DNA from 4 places in the Roseburia intestinalis L1-82 genome. Region 3 is predicted to be linked to each of the others. Evidence: predicted binding sites of a transcription regulator. Region 3 holds the regulator's gene; each other region holds the start of a gene.
What was found. Region 3 encodes Rex, which represses fermentation and respiration genes when NADH is low (regulators of the CRP and FNR family bind a similar motif). Its sites were predicted from a motif close to ATTGTTAANTANTTAACAAT; they were not measured.

Region 1: RIL182_RS16920 (oxidoreductase) is a predicted target of Rex. The motif match lies at 1,499-1,518, and genes of this name have one in related genera.
Region 2: RIL182_RS11795 (4Fe-4S dicluster domain-containing protein) is a predicted target of Rex. The motif match lies at 1,973-1,992, and genes of this name have one in related genera.
Region 4: pckA (phosphoenolpyruvate carboxykinase (ATP)) is a predicted target of Rex. The motif match lies at 1,892-1,911, and genes of this name have one in related genera.

What each region holds. Positions count from the first base shown of each region.
Region 1 is NZ_LR027880.1:3,593,399-3,596,982, forward strand. Features, by position in the region: gene RIL182_RS16910 (LysR family transcriptional regulator) at 1-373, shown strand, start outside; gene RIL182_RS16915 (LysR family transcriptional regulator) at 432-1,313, opposite strand; gene RIL182_RS16920 (oxidoreductase) at 1,664-3,584, shown strand, end outside.
Region 2 is NZ_LR027880.1:2,496,498-2,500,081, forward strand. Features, by position in the region: gene RIL182_RS11790 (Cof-type HAD-IIB family hydrolase) at 1-267, opposite strand, end outside; gene RIL182_RS11795 (4Fe-4S dicluster domain-containing protein) at 499-1,947, opposite strand; gene RIL182_RS11800 (GGDEF domain-containing protein) at 2,185-3,309, shown strand; gene RIL182_RS11805 (alpha/beta hydrolase) at 3,306-3,584, shown strand, end outside.
Region 3 is NZ_LR027880.1:2,149,736-2,153,319, reverse strand. Features, by position in the region: gene RIL182_RS10045 (ABC-F family ATP-binding cassette domain-containing protein) at 1-1,294, shown strand, start outside; gene RIL182_RS10040 (redox-sensing transcriptional repressor Rex) at 1,369-2,022, shown strand; gene RIL182_RS10030 (NAD(P)H-hydrate dehydratase) at 2,216-3,584, shown strand, end outside.
Region 4 is NZ_LR027880.1:2,255,007-2,258,590, forward strand. Features, by position in the region: gene pckA (phosphoenolpyruvate carboxykinase (ATP)) at 216-1,820, opposite strand; gene RIL182_RS10545 (methyl-accepting chemotaxis protein) at 1,934-2,890, opposite strand; gene RIL182_RS10550 (FIST signal transduction protein) at 2,904-3,584, opposite strand, start outside.

The sequences.
Region 1 (3,584 bases), 1.4 Mb from region 3:
TCCTATCGGACATCCTCTCTGTAAAAAAGATGAGATTGAGGCCGGAGATTTTCAAAAATACCCGGTTCTTGGATATGCAAGGCATTCCGGTCTCGGAAAATATACGCGTAATTTTTTTAAGGAGCATGGTGTGCTCCCGAATTTTATCTGCGAATCGCCGGATGAAAACGGAATTGCATCGCTCGTGGCGAAAGACTTTGGGATAGCCCTTGTCGCAGACGTGGATACGATCCACAGGGATGACATCTGCATCCGTCCGCTGATCTCGCAGGAAACATTTTCACATACTGTGTATATGGGATATATGCGCGGGAAATATCAGCTGCCGGCGGTACAAAGGTTTATCCAGTTTGTGCGGAGGATGTATCATTGATGGGATGGCGGTCAGCCTGCGCAAAACTCTTTTCAGGCTGTGAATGTTGTGAGACTCGCTACTCTGTCTCCTGCATAACGAACTGGATGAAGGATTTTGCGACCGGGGAGAGATAGCGTTTTTTCATGGTGGCGAGGTAGACATGGCGCTCGTACTCCGGGTTTGTGATGGTCAGGGTTTTGACGTCAAGTGTTTTTAAGATTGGAATATCCGGCATGACTGCAATGCCAAATCCCTGAGCGACGAGTCCTGCCATACTGCCATCTTCTTCTATTTCAAATGCGATCTTTGGGAATACACTGATCTGTTCATACATCTGATCGACAACCGGGCGCAGTCCGCTTCCCTTCTGAAAATAGATCTGTGGATAATCCACCGTATCTTTTAAATCCACGCTGTCGTACATGGCAAGCGGGTGATCTTTTGGCACGGCAAGCACCAACTTCTGATCGCCGATCTGCCGGAAATCAATGTCCGGCTCCCCATCCTGATAGGAGGAAAACACCATATCATACTGGTCGTTTTTGAGCCCCTCTATGATATCTCCGGTCTTTCCAACAATAAAATGAAAGTCAATATGATAATCCGGATAGGCATCTAAGAATCTCCGCACCATCTTCGGCACAAACGTGCTTCCAAGGGTATAGATGTAAGCGAGATGTATCATACCTTCTTTGCTTCCATTTAACTCTTTCGTCCGCTGCACGCCCTCCTCTAATACTTTTAAAGATTCCTCCACATATGGAAGGAAAATTTTTCCATATCGTGTCAGAACCACATTTCTGCCTTTTTTTTCAAATAACCTTGTCCCCAGTTCCTGCTCTAACTGCGCGATCGCATGGCTTAAAGACGGCTGCGTGATCGATAAGATCTGCGCCGCTCTCGTATAATGTTCTTCCTTCGCCAACGTTCTAAAATACTGTAACTGACTTAAATTCATGAATCCATCTCCCGGTTTCTTCCGAATATGCATGTGCCTGCTGCGCACAACATCATATTATAAGGATAGCAATCTTACCAATCAGAATCAATAGAGAAATTCTATCATTTTGTCCAAAAAAACGAATTAGATTTTTTCCCTGTTTCAGGGTACATTAAATACAGAAAGAGCACACAGACTTTTTCATTGTTAAAAAAGTAACTATCTAAAACATAATTATCTGCCCGCCCAAAACTGCACGACTACCGCGCCATGTTTTCTGACATTCCAAAAGCTATGCTGCAGTTTTCATTATCCAACAATCTCAGCCACACACAATTTATTCATTTAAATGCAAAGGAGATTTTATCATGAAAAACAAATATCCTCATATTTTTGAGCCAATGACCATCCGTCGTATGACCGTAAAAAACAGAATCGTTATGACACCAATGGGAACAAACTATGGTGAGCAGAACGGTGAAATGAGTTTTCTTCATATTAATTATTATGAGCAGCGTGCAAAGGGCGGCACAGGCCTTCTGATTGTCGAGAACGCAAGCGTTGATTCCCCACAGGGTTCTAACGGTACGACACAGCTCCGCATCGACTTAGACAACTATATTCCGCGTCTGTTCAAATTATGCGAAAACGTACACAAACACGGTGCATGTATCGCAATCCAGTTAAACCATGCAGGTGCATCCGCAATGTCTTCCCGTATCGGAATGCAGCCGGTTTCCGCTTCTGATGTTCCTTCCAAGGCAGGCGGAGAAATCCCTCGTCCATTAGAGAAAGATGAGATGATGCACATCGTTAAAAAATACGGTGAGGCTGCAAAGCGTGCCCAGATCTGTGGATTTGACGCCGTAGAGATCCATGCAGGACATTCCTACTTAATCAGCCAGTTCCTCTCTCCTACCACCAACAAGAGAACAGATGAATTTGGCGGTTCTGCAGAAAACCGTGCAAGATTTGCAAAATTAGTCATCGAGGAAGTTCGTAAACAGGTTGGACCTTTCTTCCCGATCTTCGTCCGTATCAGTGCTGACGAAATGGTAGAGGGTGGAAATACCTTAGAGGATACTTTAGAGTATTTACAGTACTTCGAGAAAGAAGTCGATGTATTTGACGTTTCCTGTGGTCTGAATGGTTCTATCCAATACCAGATCGATGCAAACTATTTACCGGACGGCTGGCGTTCTTACATGGCAAAAGCTGTAAAAGAAAAATACGGCAAACCATGTATGACTGTTGGTAATATCCGTGACCCGAAAGTTGCTGAAGATATCTTAGCAAAAGGCGACGCTGACTTTATCGGAATGGGACGTGGACTGATCGCTGATCCGGAATGGGTCAACAAAGTTGAGTTCGGAAAAGAATGTGATATCCGCAAATGTATTTCCTGTAACATCGGATGTGCAGGACACCGTATCGGTTTAAACCAGCCGATCCGTTGTACCGTAAACCCGGCTGTCAACTCCGGCGAAGATTACATGAAACATAAGATCAACAAACCTTGCAACGTTGTAGTCATCGGTGGCGGTACTGCAGGTTTAGAGGCAGCCTGCACTGCAGCAGAAGTCGGATGTACCACCTTCTTAATTGAGAAAAAAGCTGAGCTTGGCGGACTTGCTTCCGTGATTTCCAAGATCCCGGATAAGAAACGTTTAGCTGACTTCCCGAACTATATGATCCACCGTGCAAGCAAGCTTCACAACTTATTCATCTTCAAGAATACAAGCACTACACCGGAATTAGTAAAGAGCTTAAACCCGGATATCATCGTAAATGCAACCGGTTCTGTTCCTACTTTACCACCGATCACCGGTCTGCATGATCTTGTCGACAAAGATGACAGCAATGTTGCTACCGTATTAAAGATGATCGACCGCATCAACGAGTATCCTGAAAAAATGGATGGTCAGAAAGTTGCAATCATCGGTGGTGGTGCCGTAGGTCTCGACGTGATGGAATTCTTTACCGAGCGCGGTTCTGACGTAACCATGGTAGAGATGCTTCCAATGATCGGAAACGGTCTTGATCCGGTTACAAAATGTGATACAAATGCCAAAATGGCAAAATACAACGTAAAACAGATGACCAACACTGCTCTGCAGGAAGTTCAGAACGATCGTTTCATCGTAAAGAATCCTCAGGGTGAGATCGAAGAAATTCCATTTGATTATGGTTTCATCTGCCTCGGAATGAGAGCAAACAACCCTGTATTAGACCAGTTAGAGGAAGCTTTCGCAGATACTAACGTAGAAATCATAAATATCGGTGACAGCA
Region 2 (3,584 bases), 350 kb from region 3:
ATGCCCGATCTGTTCTTTCGTCAGCAGCAGTTCAAACAGCTTTTCCCCATCAAACTCGATATGTGTGCCGCACGCTGCCACGATTCCGTCAAATCCAAGTGCAAGTAATTTGGGACTTTTAATATTTGACCGGCTTCTTCCACTGCATAGAAATGCATAATAACCATTTTTTCTGAGCTCTTTTAATGCTTTTTTTGTACTTTCCGGAATATTCATTTTAAAATCCCACAAAGTACCATCTATATCAAAAAATACTGCTTTTTTCATTGTCGATTATCTTTTCCCTTTCTGCTGTGTTGTTTTTTATTCTAACAGAATTCATTCCTTAAGCAAAGTCTTTTCCTGTCTGAAACACGAAACCTGAAATGGACGGCTGCTGTTCAGACACAAAAATGCCGCGCAACTCTATTACAGGTCACGCGGCATAAATATGCACATGATTCTACTCGCGATGCAATGCCCCGCTCATATTATTCGCGATGCAATGCTCCGCTCGTTTTACTCGCGGTGCATGGAGAAGCTTTCCATGTCATAATTCTTTAAGTTGTCATGGATCGTACGGTCGTCTGCCTGTCCGATCAGTGTATCACGATTCTTCTTGGAAGAAACCTGATCATTGAATGCACTTGGACCACCGACACAGCCGCCTTCACATGCCATACCTTCGATGAAGTCTTCCGGCAGTCTTGCTGCTTTTAACAGAAGTAATGCTTTCTTACACTCTGCCGCACCGTTTGCCTTGCATACGGTTGCTGCGATCTCATCGTTAGACTCTTTTAAACTCTCAAGTACTGCAGCTGTTACACCGCCGGAGTTTGCAAAACGTTTACCAAATGTAGAAGCTGTCTGGTCATCGTTTGCACATGGCTGTAACTCAACACCTTTTGCTTTCATCATTGCACGGATCTCGCTGTATGTTAATACATAATCTGCATTTCCCTCGATCTTCTGATCTGCCACTTCAGACTTCTTGGCAACACAAGGTCCGATAAATACAGTGATTGCTTCCGGATCTTTTGCTTTGATCAGACGTGAAACTGCACACATCGGAGACACTGTTGTGGACACGCACTCTGCTAATTCCGGATAATGTAAACGCACCATATTTACGAATGCCGGACAACAGGAAGTAACTTTCTTATTTCCCTCTTTATATGCCTCAGCCCACTCTTCTGCCTCATAAGCTGCCGTCATATCTCCGCCAAGACCTACATCATAGAAATCTGTAAATCCCATCTCTTTCATGGCTTTCTTCCAGCTTGCCATGGTGATATCAACACCAAACTGACCTTCTGTTGCCGGAGCTGCCATTGCATATATATGCTTACCTGCTTTTAAAGCCTCGATAACCGGTACAATAAATGTTTTGGATGCGATTGCTCCAAACGGACAGCTGTGGATACATTTACCGCAGCGGATACATTTTTCTTTGTCGATCACGGAAATGCCATACTCATTGTATGTAATCGCATTAACCGGACAGCTGAATTTACATGGTCTCTTTAAATGTGCGATTGCATTGTAAGGACATGCCTGTGCACATCTTCCACACTCTTTACATTTGGAAGGATCAATATGGGAGCGGTCTCTTCCCGGCTCAATTGCGCCAAATTTACATGCATTGACACATGCTTTTCCAAGACAATTCTGACAGTTTTCTGTTACTGTATAACTGGAAATCGGGCAATCCTCACATGCGGAACTGATAACCTGGATCACATTTCCATCATCCTCTGCACCCGGTGCCTTGCCCTCTGCTAAACGGACTCTCTGACGGATGATCTCCCTCTCTTTATAAATACAACAGCGAAACTGCGGTGTCGGACCTGGAATGAGTTCTGTTGCGATGTGGTCTCTCTCTTCTTCAAGTCTGCCTTCAAATGCAAGCTTTGCGACTGTGTAGAGTACATCGTGTTTGATTTTAATCACATTTTCATCTGCATACATCGTGTTTTACCTCGCTCATCTTATCTTTGTTAACTTTTTAACCATCTTAGACATTATATATTATCTGTATGGAAATTCAAGTACTTCGCATGTTTTTATTGAGAAACACAGTAAGTTTTTCACCTCTTATTGAGAAAAAGCGCCTTTCATGCTATAATTAAGCTGTTCGTCTGCCTGACGATCATACATTTTACAAAGGACTAAGAAGGTACTACCTGTACAAAACCGGAGATTTTTATGAATACATTTTCCAAACTTTACGATACAGAATTGCACAATCAGGAGATCAAATCAAATAAACGGACTTTAATGGGGTTTTGCTGGTTTTTCCTGACACTGCTGCTTGTCTGGGTTTTAACCATGATCAATTTCTTTCTGATCAGTAAATTTTTAATCAGTCTTTCACTGGGATTTACGGTACTCTTACTCATTCCTCCTGTCATTATCTATAAAAAGACCGATCTCTCAAGTCCATGGATCAAATATTTATTTCTGGCATTGATCAGTATCATCTGCTCGATCATTACCGCACTGCTTACCTATCATGCAGTTTTGATTTTCGTTATGCCACTGTTATTTGCGATCCAGTACCGGAAACGTCAGGCGCTCTGGTTTTCCTTTATTTTTAACACGATTACCATGTTTATCAGTTCCTATGTGGGATTTTATTACGGACTGTGTGACCTGAATCTGCTCTTAGAGAGCACCCATACAAGAAACTGGTACCTGCAGACTATGACCGGTTCTTTTCTGCAGATTCCTTTTAATGAAAATCCTATGTTTATCATTGCCGTCTTTGAAGTTTTGCCGCGTACACTGATCCTGCTTATTTTTACGATCATGCTTCAGTATACTATCATCAGGAGTCACAATGATGCCCTTAGGATTGCAGAGCTTACCTATCGCAAGGATATGGATGCCCGCACAAAACTTTATAATAAGAATAAATACGAAGATATGGCTGTAAATTATTATCCATCCGTCGGATATATTGCCGTTGCATTCTGGGATCTGAACAATTTAAAAATGATCAATGATAACTTTGGACATGCTGTTGGCGATTCCCTGATCCAGACCATGTCAGAGAAATTGCTTGCCGTTTCCAATGAAAGATGCCGTACTTACCGTGTCGGCGGTGATGAATTTCTGCTGATCCTTGATGATCCGGCACCTGGTGAAATAAACCGGATCATACAACAGGTAAAAACGGAACTCTCTTCCGGCACTGGCACTACCGGTCTCCGTATCCTTGCTGCAGTCGGTTCGGCAGAAGGATGTGGAGCCGATATCCGTTCACTTGTAAAAAAAGCAGATGCCGCCATGTATTCAGACAAGGCAAAGAGCAAGGAGGGCAGATCATGATCTATATTCTTACAGCATGTTTAGTTTTGGTATTTCTTTTGTTTTTCACTTCCTATCTGCTATATCGCGGTGTCTTTTATTATCCGCAAAAAAAGCATGTCGACCCGTACCAGATACCGGATGACATGCTCTATGCCCCTTATAAAAATGCTATGCTCCATCTTCTCCATGAAATGGAGCAGACTCCCTATGAAGAAGTTTCTATCCGGTCACAGGATGGTCTGTCTCTGTGCGGCAGACTTTATCTGTTTCGTCCGGATGCACCGCTTATGCTC
Region 3 (3,584 bases):
CCGTTATTTTCTGGATCGTGTTGTCACAAAAGTTGTAGAGATTTTCCAGCATAAAGCGTATGTATATCAGGGAAATTATTCGGATTTTGCAAAGAAAAAAGCAAAAGTTCGTGAAGATCTGTTAAAACAGTATTACAACCAGCAGCGTGAGATCAGACACCAGGAAGAAGTTATTACAAAATTAAAATCATTCAACCGCGAAAAATCTATCAAGCGTGCGGAAAGCCGTGAGAAAATGTTAGATAAGATTGAACGCATTGAAAAGCCGGTTGAGGATAATACGGATATTAAGATCGTGTTAGAGCCAAATGTGGTCAGCGGAAATGACGTCCTTACCGTGTCAAATCTTGCAAAATCCTATCCGCCGGTCACATTGTTTTCGGATATTTCATTTGAGATCAAACGTGGGGAACGGGTGGCGCTGATCGGTAACAATGGAACTGGTAAAACGACCATACTAAAGATCATCAATAATCTGATTCCGGCAGATGGCGGTACCGTGACACTTGGTTCGAATGTGCATATCGGATATTACGATCAGGAACATCAGCTTTTACATATGGAAAAGACGATTTTTGAGGAAATCTCAGATGCCTATCCGGGGCTGAATAATACGAAGATCCGCAATGTGTTAGCAGCATTTTTGTTTACAAATGATGATGTGTTTAAGCACATTTCAGATTTGAGCGGTGGAGAGAGAGGACGTGTTTCCTTAGCAAAATTAATGCTTTCCGATGCGAATTTTCTGATCCTTGATGAGCCGACGAACCATTTGGATATTACATCCAAAGAAATTTTGGAATCTGCGTTAAACCAGTATACCGGAACCGTATTTTTCGTTTCCCATGACCGCTATTTTATCAATCAGACGGCGACGAGGATCCTAGAGCTGACAGGTGAGACGGTTGTAAATTATATTGGAAACTATGATTATTATCTGGAAAAACACGATATCATGACGCAACTGTATGTAAAACCACAGGAAATATCGGATATTCAGGCAGGAAAACAGGATGATGCGGTCAATAAACTTGACTGGCAGGCGCAGAAGGCAGAACAGGCAAGGATCCGTAAGATTGAAAACAGTCTGAAAAAAATAGAAGATGAGATTGCAGCATTAGAAGAAGAGATAAGCGCGATCGATGAAGAATGTGCGAAGCCGGAAAATGCAGTCAATTCCGCAAAGTTAAATGAACTTGCTGCACGACAGCAGGAGTGCAGGGAACGCCTTGAAACCTGCTATGAAACGTGGGAAGATCTGTCAATGCAGCTGGATGGAGCTAAAGATAGTTAAAAATTTCACACATTGACAGACACAGGGGAAATCACTATAATAAACGAGAGAACGTAAGAAAGGTGGAACCTTTTGTGCAGGAAAAAGAGATATCACAGGCAGTGATCCGAAGGATGCCGCGTTATTACCGTTACCTCGGAGAACTATTAGACGCCGGTGTGGAGCGTATATCATCCAATGATCTGAGCAAACGGATGAATGTGACCGCATCCCAGATCAGACAGGATCTGAATAATTTTGGCGGGTTCGGTCAGCAGGGCTACGGCTATAATGTAAAATATTTATATGAAGAGATCGGTAAGATCTTAGGTTTGAATGAGAGACACAATATTATTGTAATGGGTGCCGGTAACCTTGGTCAGGCACTTACCAATTATGTAAAATTTGAGAAACTTGGCTTTGTTATCATAGGACTTTTTGATGTAAATCCGGCGCTTGACGGAGTGACTGTACGCGGGATCAAAATCCGTATGTTAGATGAATTAGAGAGTTTCTGTGAAGAAAATCAGGTAGATATCGCAGCGCTGACCATGCCGAAGGAAAAGGCAGATGCGATTGCAAACAGGCTGGTCGGACTTGGAATCCGTGCAATCTGGAATTTTGCCCATGTAGATCTTGAATTGATCGACAAAAATGTTGTCGTGGAGAATGTACATCTTTCCGACAGTCTGATGCAGTTGTCTTACAACATTGTCAGAAACAAAAAAGCAGAAGAAAACGGCAACTGAAAAGGTGCTGTAAATGTAGAGAGCAAATAGCTGCCGCACAGATTTATGTGCGGCGTTTTTTGCCTTATAAAACAAGGAGAAAAATCCTCTGCTCCTGCAAAGGCAGTCGCATTTTGCTCCGCAAAACAAGGAGAAAAATCCTCTGCTCCTGCAAAGGCAGTCGCATTTTGCTCCGCAAAACAAGGAGGATTTCATGAAATATCTTGTAGACAGCCGGGAAATGCAAAAATATGATGCAAATACCATTTCACATTTTAAGGTGCCGGGACTTCTCTTGATGGAGCGCGCTGCAATAGCATTTGTGGAAGAGCTGCATAGACAAAATGTGGATCTTACGGAAGTACTCATTGTGTGTGGCAGTGGAAATAACGGTGGAGATGGTCTTGCGATCGCACGCCTTTTATTTTTGGAAGGACATGCTGTCACGGTCGTTTATGCCGGAAATAAAGAGCACTGTTCGGAGTCAAACAGGGTACAGCAGGATATTTTAAATGCATACGGTATTTCTATATACATGGATATCCCGGAAAAGATCAGACCTACTCTTGTAATAGACGCAATATTTGGTGTGGGACTCTCAAGAGATGTGACCGGTGAATATGCAGATATGCTGTGCCGGATGAATGAACTTTCCGGGGAAAAAGCGGCGGTAGACATTGCATCCGGGATCTCTGCGGACACGGGAGCCATTTTAGGCACAGCGTTTCGTGCAGATCTTACGATCACATTTGCATTTGAAAAATTAGGCAGTATCCTCTGGCCGGGAAATGAGTATGCCGGCAGGATCATTGTATGTGATATTGGCATCACGAAAGAAAGCTGGCTGGGTGAACCGCCGGCCGTGATGGCACTTGAAGAAAAAGATTTTTCGATACTGCCAAAAAGAAAAAGCCATTCTAATAAGGGCAGTTATGGAAAACTCTTGCTGATCGCCGGAAGTGTCAATATGGCAGGGGCGGCAGTTTTGTCTGCGAAAGCAGCTTATGCCACAGGGTGTGGTCTGGTGCGTGTGCTGACTCCGGAGGAAAACAGAGCTATTTTACAGTGCAGTGTTCCGGAGGCGGTTCTTACTACTTACGATAAAACTTTAGTACCGGAAGAACCGGTTCTGAGGGAGATCCTTGACTGGGCAGATGCCATTGTGATCGGTCCCGGACTAGGAAAAGAAAAAACTTCTGCACAGATATTAAATTTTGTGTTAGAATATGGAACGTCACATGAGAATAAAGCATTTCTTTTTGATGCTGATGCATTAAATCTGGTGGCAGAGCAGAAAAACACCGGAGTGCAGGGGGCAGATAGATGGAAAAATTTTAAGAATACTGCCGTGATTACACCGCATCTTGGAGAGATGAGCAGGCTTACCAGAAAAACAGTTGGAGAAATCCAGAAGAATCTGTTGCAGACAGCTGCAGATTTTGCAGATGAAAATCAGGTTATTTGCGTCCTGAAAGATGAACATACAGTGACCGCACTGCCGGATCATAAAAGGTATCTGAATCTTTCCGGTAATCCGGGAATGGCAACTGCAGGAAGCGGGGATGTACTAAGCGGTTTGATCG
Region 4 (3,584 bases), 110 kb from region 3:
TTATTTTAACACTTACCCCATCCTTAGAACAAAAAGTAACAAAGAGTCGCTTGCGACTCTTTCGCGCTCGAGCGGTGCTGTTTACAGCTAACTTCTACTCCGCGAGATGCGCATCACGCCCGGAGGGCTTTTTAATTCATAGGACGTAATTTCCTATGAATTAAAAAATCGGGTGTGAACCAGTCACACCCGATCAAAATCCACATCAATATGATTTATTTCTGAGGACCTGCAGAAACTAATGCTTTACCAGCGTCGTTTCCTTCATATTTAGCAAAGTTCTTGATGAATCTGTCAGCAAGATCTTTTGCTTTTGTCTCCCACTCAGATGCATCTGCATATGTGTCACGTGGGTCAAGAATACCTGAATCTACACCTGGAAGCTCTGTAGGAACCTCGAAGTTGAACATTGGGATTTTCTTTGTTGGAGCTTTAAGAATATCACCAGAAAGGATAGCGTCGATGATTCCTCTTGTATCCTTGATTGTGATTCTCTTTCCTGTTCCATTCCATCCTGTATTTACAAGGTATGCTTTAGCGCCGCTCTTCTCCATCTTCTTAACAAGCTCTTCTGCATATTTTGTAGGATGCAGCTCTAAGAATGCCTGTCCGAAGCAAGCTGAGAATGTAGGTGTCGGCTCTGTGATTCCACGCTCTGTACCAGCAAGTTTTGCTGTGAATCCAGACAGGAAGTAGTACTGTGTCTGCTCTGGTGTCAGGATAGATACTGGAGGAAGTACTCCAAATGCATCTGCTGATAAGAAGATTACGTTCTTTGCAGCCGGTGCAGAAGATACAGGTTTTACAATATTTGTAATGTGGTTGATTGGGTAAGATACACGAGTGTTCTCTGTAACGCTCTTGTCATCAAAATCAATCTTTCCGTTTGCATCAACAGTAACGTTCTCTAACAGTGCGTTACGTTTGATTGCATTGTAGATATCCGGCTCAGACTCTTTGTCAAGACCGATAACCTTTGCATAGCATCCACCCTCGAAGTTGAATACACCGTTGTCATCCCAGCCGTGCTCATCATCACCGATTAAGAGACGTTTCGGATCTGTAGAAAGTGTTGTCTTTCCTGTTCCGGAAAGTCCGAAGAAGATTGCTGTATTCTCGCCGTTCATATCAGCGTTTGCTGAACAGTGCATGGAAGCGATGCCTTTAAGTGGGAGATAGTAGTTCATCATAGAGAACATACCTTTCTTCATCTCTCCACCGTACCATGTATTGACGATAACCTGCTCTTTGGATGTAATGTTGAATGCAACACATGTCTCTGAGTTAAGACCTAACTCTTTGTAGTTCTCAACTTTTGCTTTTGAAGCATTGTATACGATAAAGTCCGGCTCAAAGTTCTCAAATTCTTCTGCTGTTGGCTTGATGAACATGTTTGTTACGAAATGAGCCTGCCATGCAACCTCAACGATGAAACGAACTGCCATACGTGTATCTTTATTTGCTCCACAGAAAGCATCTACTACGAACAGTCTCTTGTTTGAAAGTTCTTTCTTTGCAAGATCTTTCACTGCTGCCCATGTTTCCTCTGACATAGGATGGTTATCGTTTGGATATTCCTGTGAATTCCACCATACAGTGTCTTTTGAATTCTCGTCCATAACGATATATTTATCTTTCGGGGAACGTCCTGTATAGATACCAGTCATAACGTTAACTGTACCAAGTTCTGTTTCCTTACCAACCTCATAACCCTCAAGACCTGCTTTGGTCTCTTCCTCGAATAACATCTCGTAAGAAGGATTGTGAACGATCTCTGTTACTCCGGTAATGCCATACTTGCTTAAATCAATATTTGCCATTGCTCTTTAACCTCTTTCCTTTAAAATAATCAGGGTATTTTTTAAAAAATTCCGCTAATATAAATATACACAATGTTATTTTTTTGTCAATCAGTTTTTGTAAAATAATGTCATCAATTCTTCCGTTCCAACTCTTTTACAATCGGAGCGATCTGCACCAGTAAATTCTCCATATTTTCAAACATGGTACTCTTTTGGGTTCCAAGATCATTTGCACGTTCTATGTGTAGGCACACCGTATCATACTCTGCTTTTTCACGCTCAAGTGAACCGTTTACATCGGCTAATTTTTCTCTTGAATCATCAAGCACCTTTGCGATTTCCTGCTGCACCTGATCTGCTCCGCCGGCTGCTGTTGTGATGCGGTCAAACACTTCATAGGTTTCATCTGCACTCTCTAAACTCTTCCCGAGCGATTCTTTCGATGTTGTGATACTGTGATTCAAATTTTCCGTATCCTGTTCCACTTCGACAATACTTCCATCTACGGAACTGACAAGACTTTTGATCTCACTTGCCAGATTTTTTACTTCCTCTGCGACAACAGCAAAACCTTTTCCCTGCTCTCCTGCACGCGCCGCCTCAATTGACGCATTCAGTGCGAGCATATTGGTCTGATTGGCAATTGAAATGATCTGTCCCATACATTGCTTGATTTTCTGTACAGAAGCCTGAAAATCTTCAAATGTGCGCTGGATCTCGTCAAAATGTTCCTGCACTTCCCCGGAACTCTCCTTTAAGCTGCCAACTTTCTGTTGTGCCTCTTCCACCGCTTTTGTGATATCTTCCCTTACACCGGCAAACTGTCCGGATGTCTCACCAACTGTCTCAAACGTCTCATGAAAAGAACCAAGCTTCTCTTTCAGCTGTTTGTTTTCCTCTAGAACGGTCTGAAATGTATTCTGGATCTCCTGTAATTCGTCCAGCGAATTTACTTCCGTCAATGATAACTTTTTATGGTAGTCAAGCAGGCTGTCCGATACATGTATCAACGGATGCAGATTTAATTTTTCTTCCGTCTGCAGCACCTGTTCTTTGGTCTCTTTTACCTGTTTTTTGAATTGAAACATCTGCACTTCCCCCCTACTCAAATACCACACAGGACATGGTCTGGTTTACAAACTGGCTGTTGTAGTGTTCTCCAAAGCCAACCAGACCTGCATGCATGCCAAGTGTTCCCATTGTTTTTAAATACTGATCCATATAACGTTCCTGGGAGAAGAACAGATAGCGGAAAATACAGTTTATGGAAAAAATACCGGAAATTCTTCCGAAATCTCCTTTGATCTGTCGCACTGTTTCTTCGACAATAGAAGGATAATCATTTGTCTCAAGCAGATAAAGTACATCGGAATCATTGACCTGGCGATAACAGCACAGACCATTTCCTGCTACTTCCTTGATAGAGATAATACAGATATCCTTTCCGTTCTTTTTGCCCAGCGGATTTTTAAATGTCTGGTTGACAATATCCTGTTCTCTGATTCCCAGCGTATCCTGATACGCCTGTCTTGCCGGCTTTCCGTTCAATTCGCCGACTGTGTATTTGCTGCGGTCTGTCTTTGATGCAATAAAACGGTACTGTGGGTTCGGATAATAAATATTTTCCTTGTAAACCCTGACTTTGCCGCCATTATTTTTTACAAATGCAAACACATCCGCATCTGTATATACTGTGCCATTTACGGAAACCTTTCCACCATCCCCGGTTCCACCGGTCAGTGATATTTTCTTTTTTTCAAGGATACTGTACATAGTCGTAAG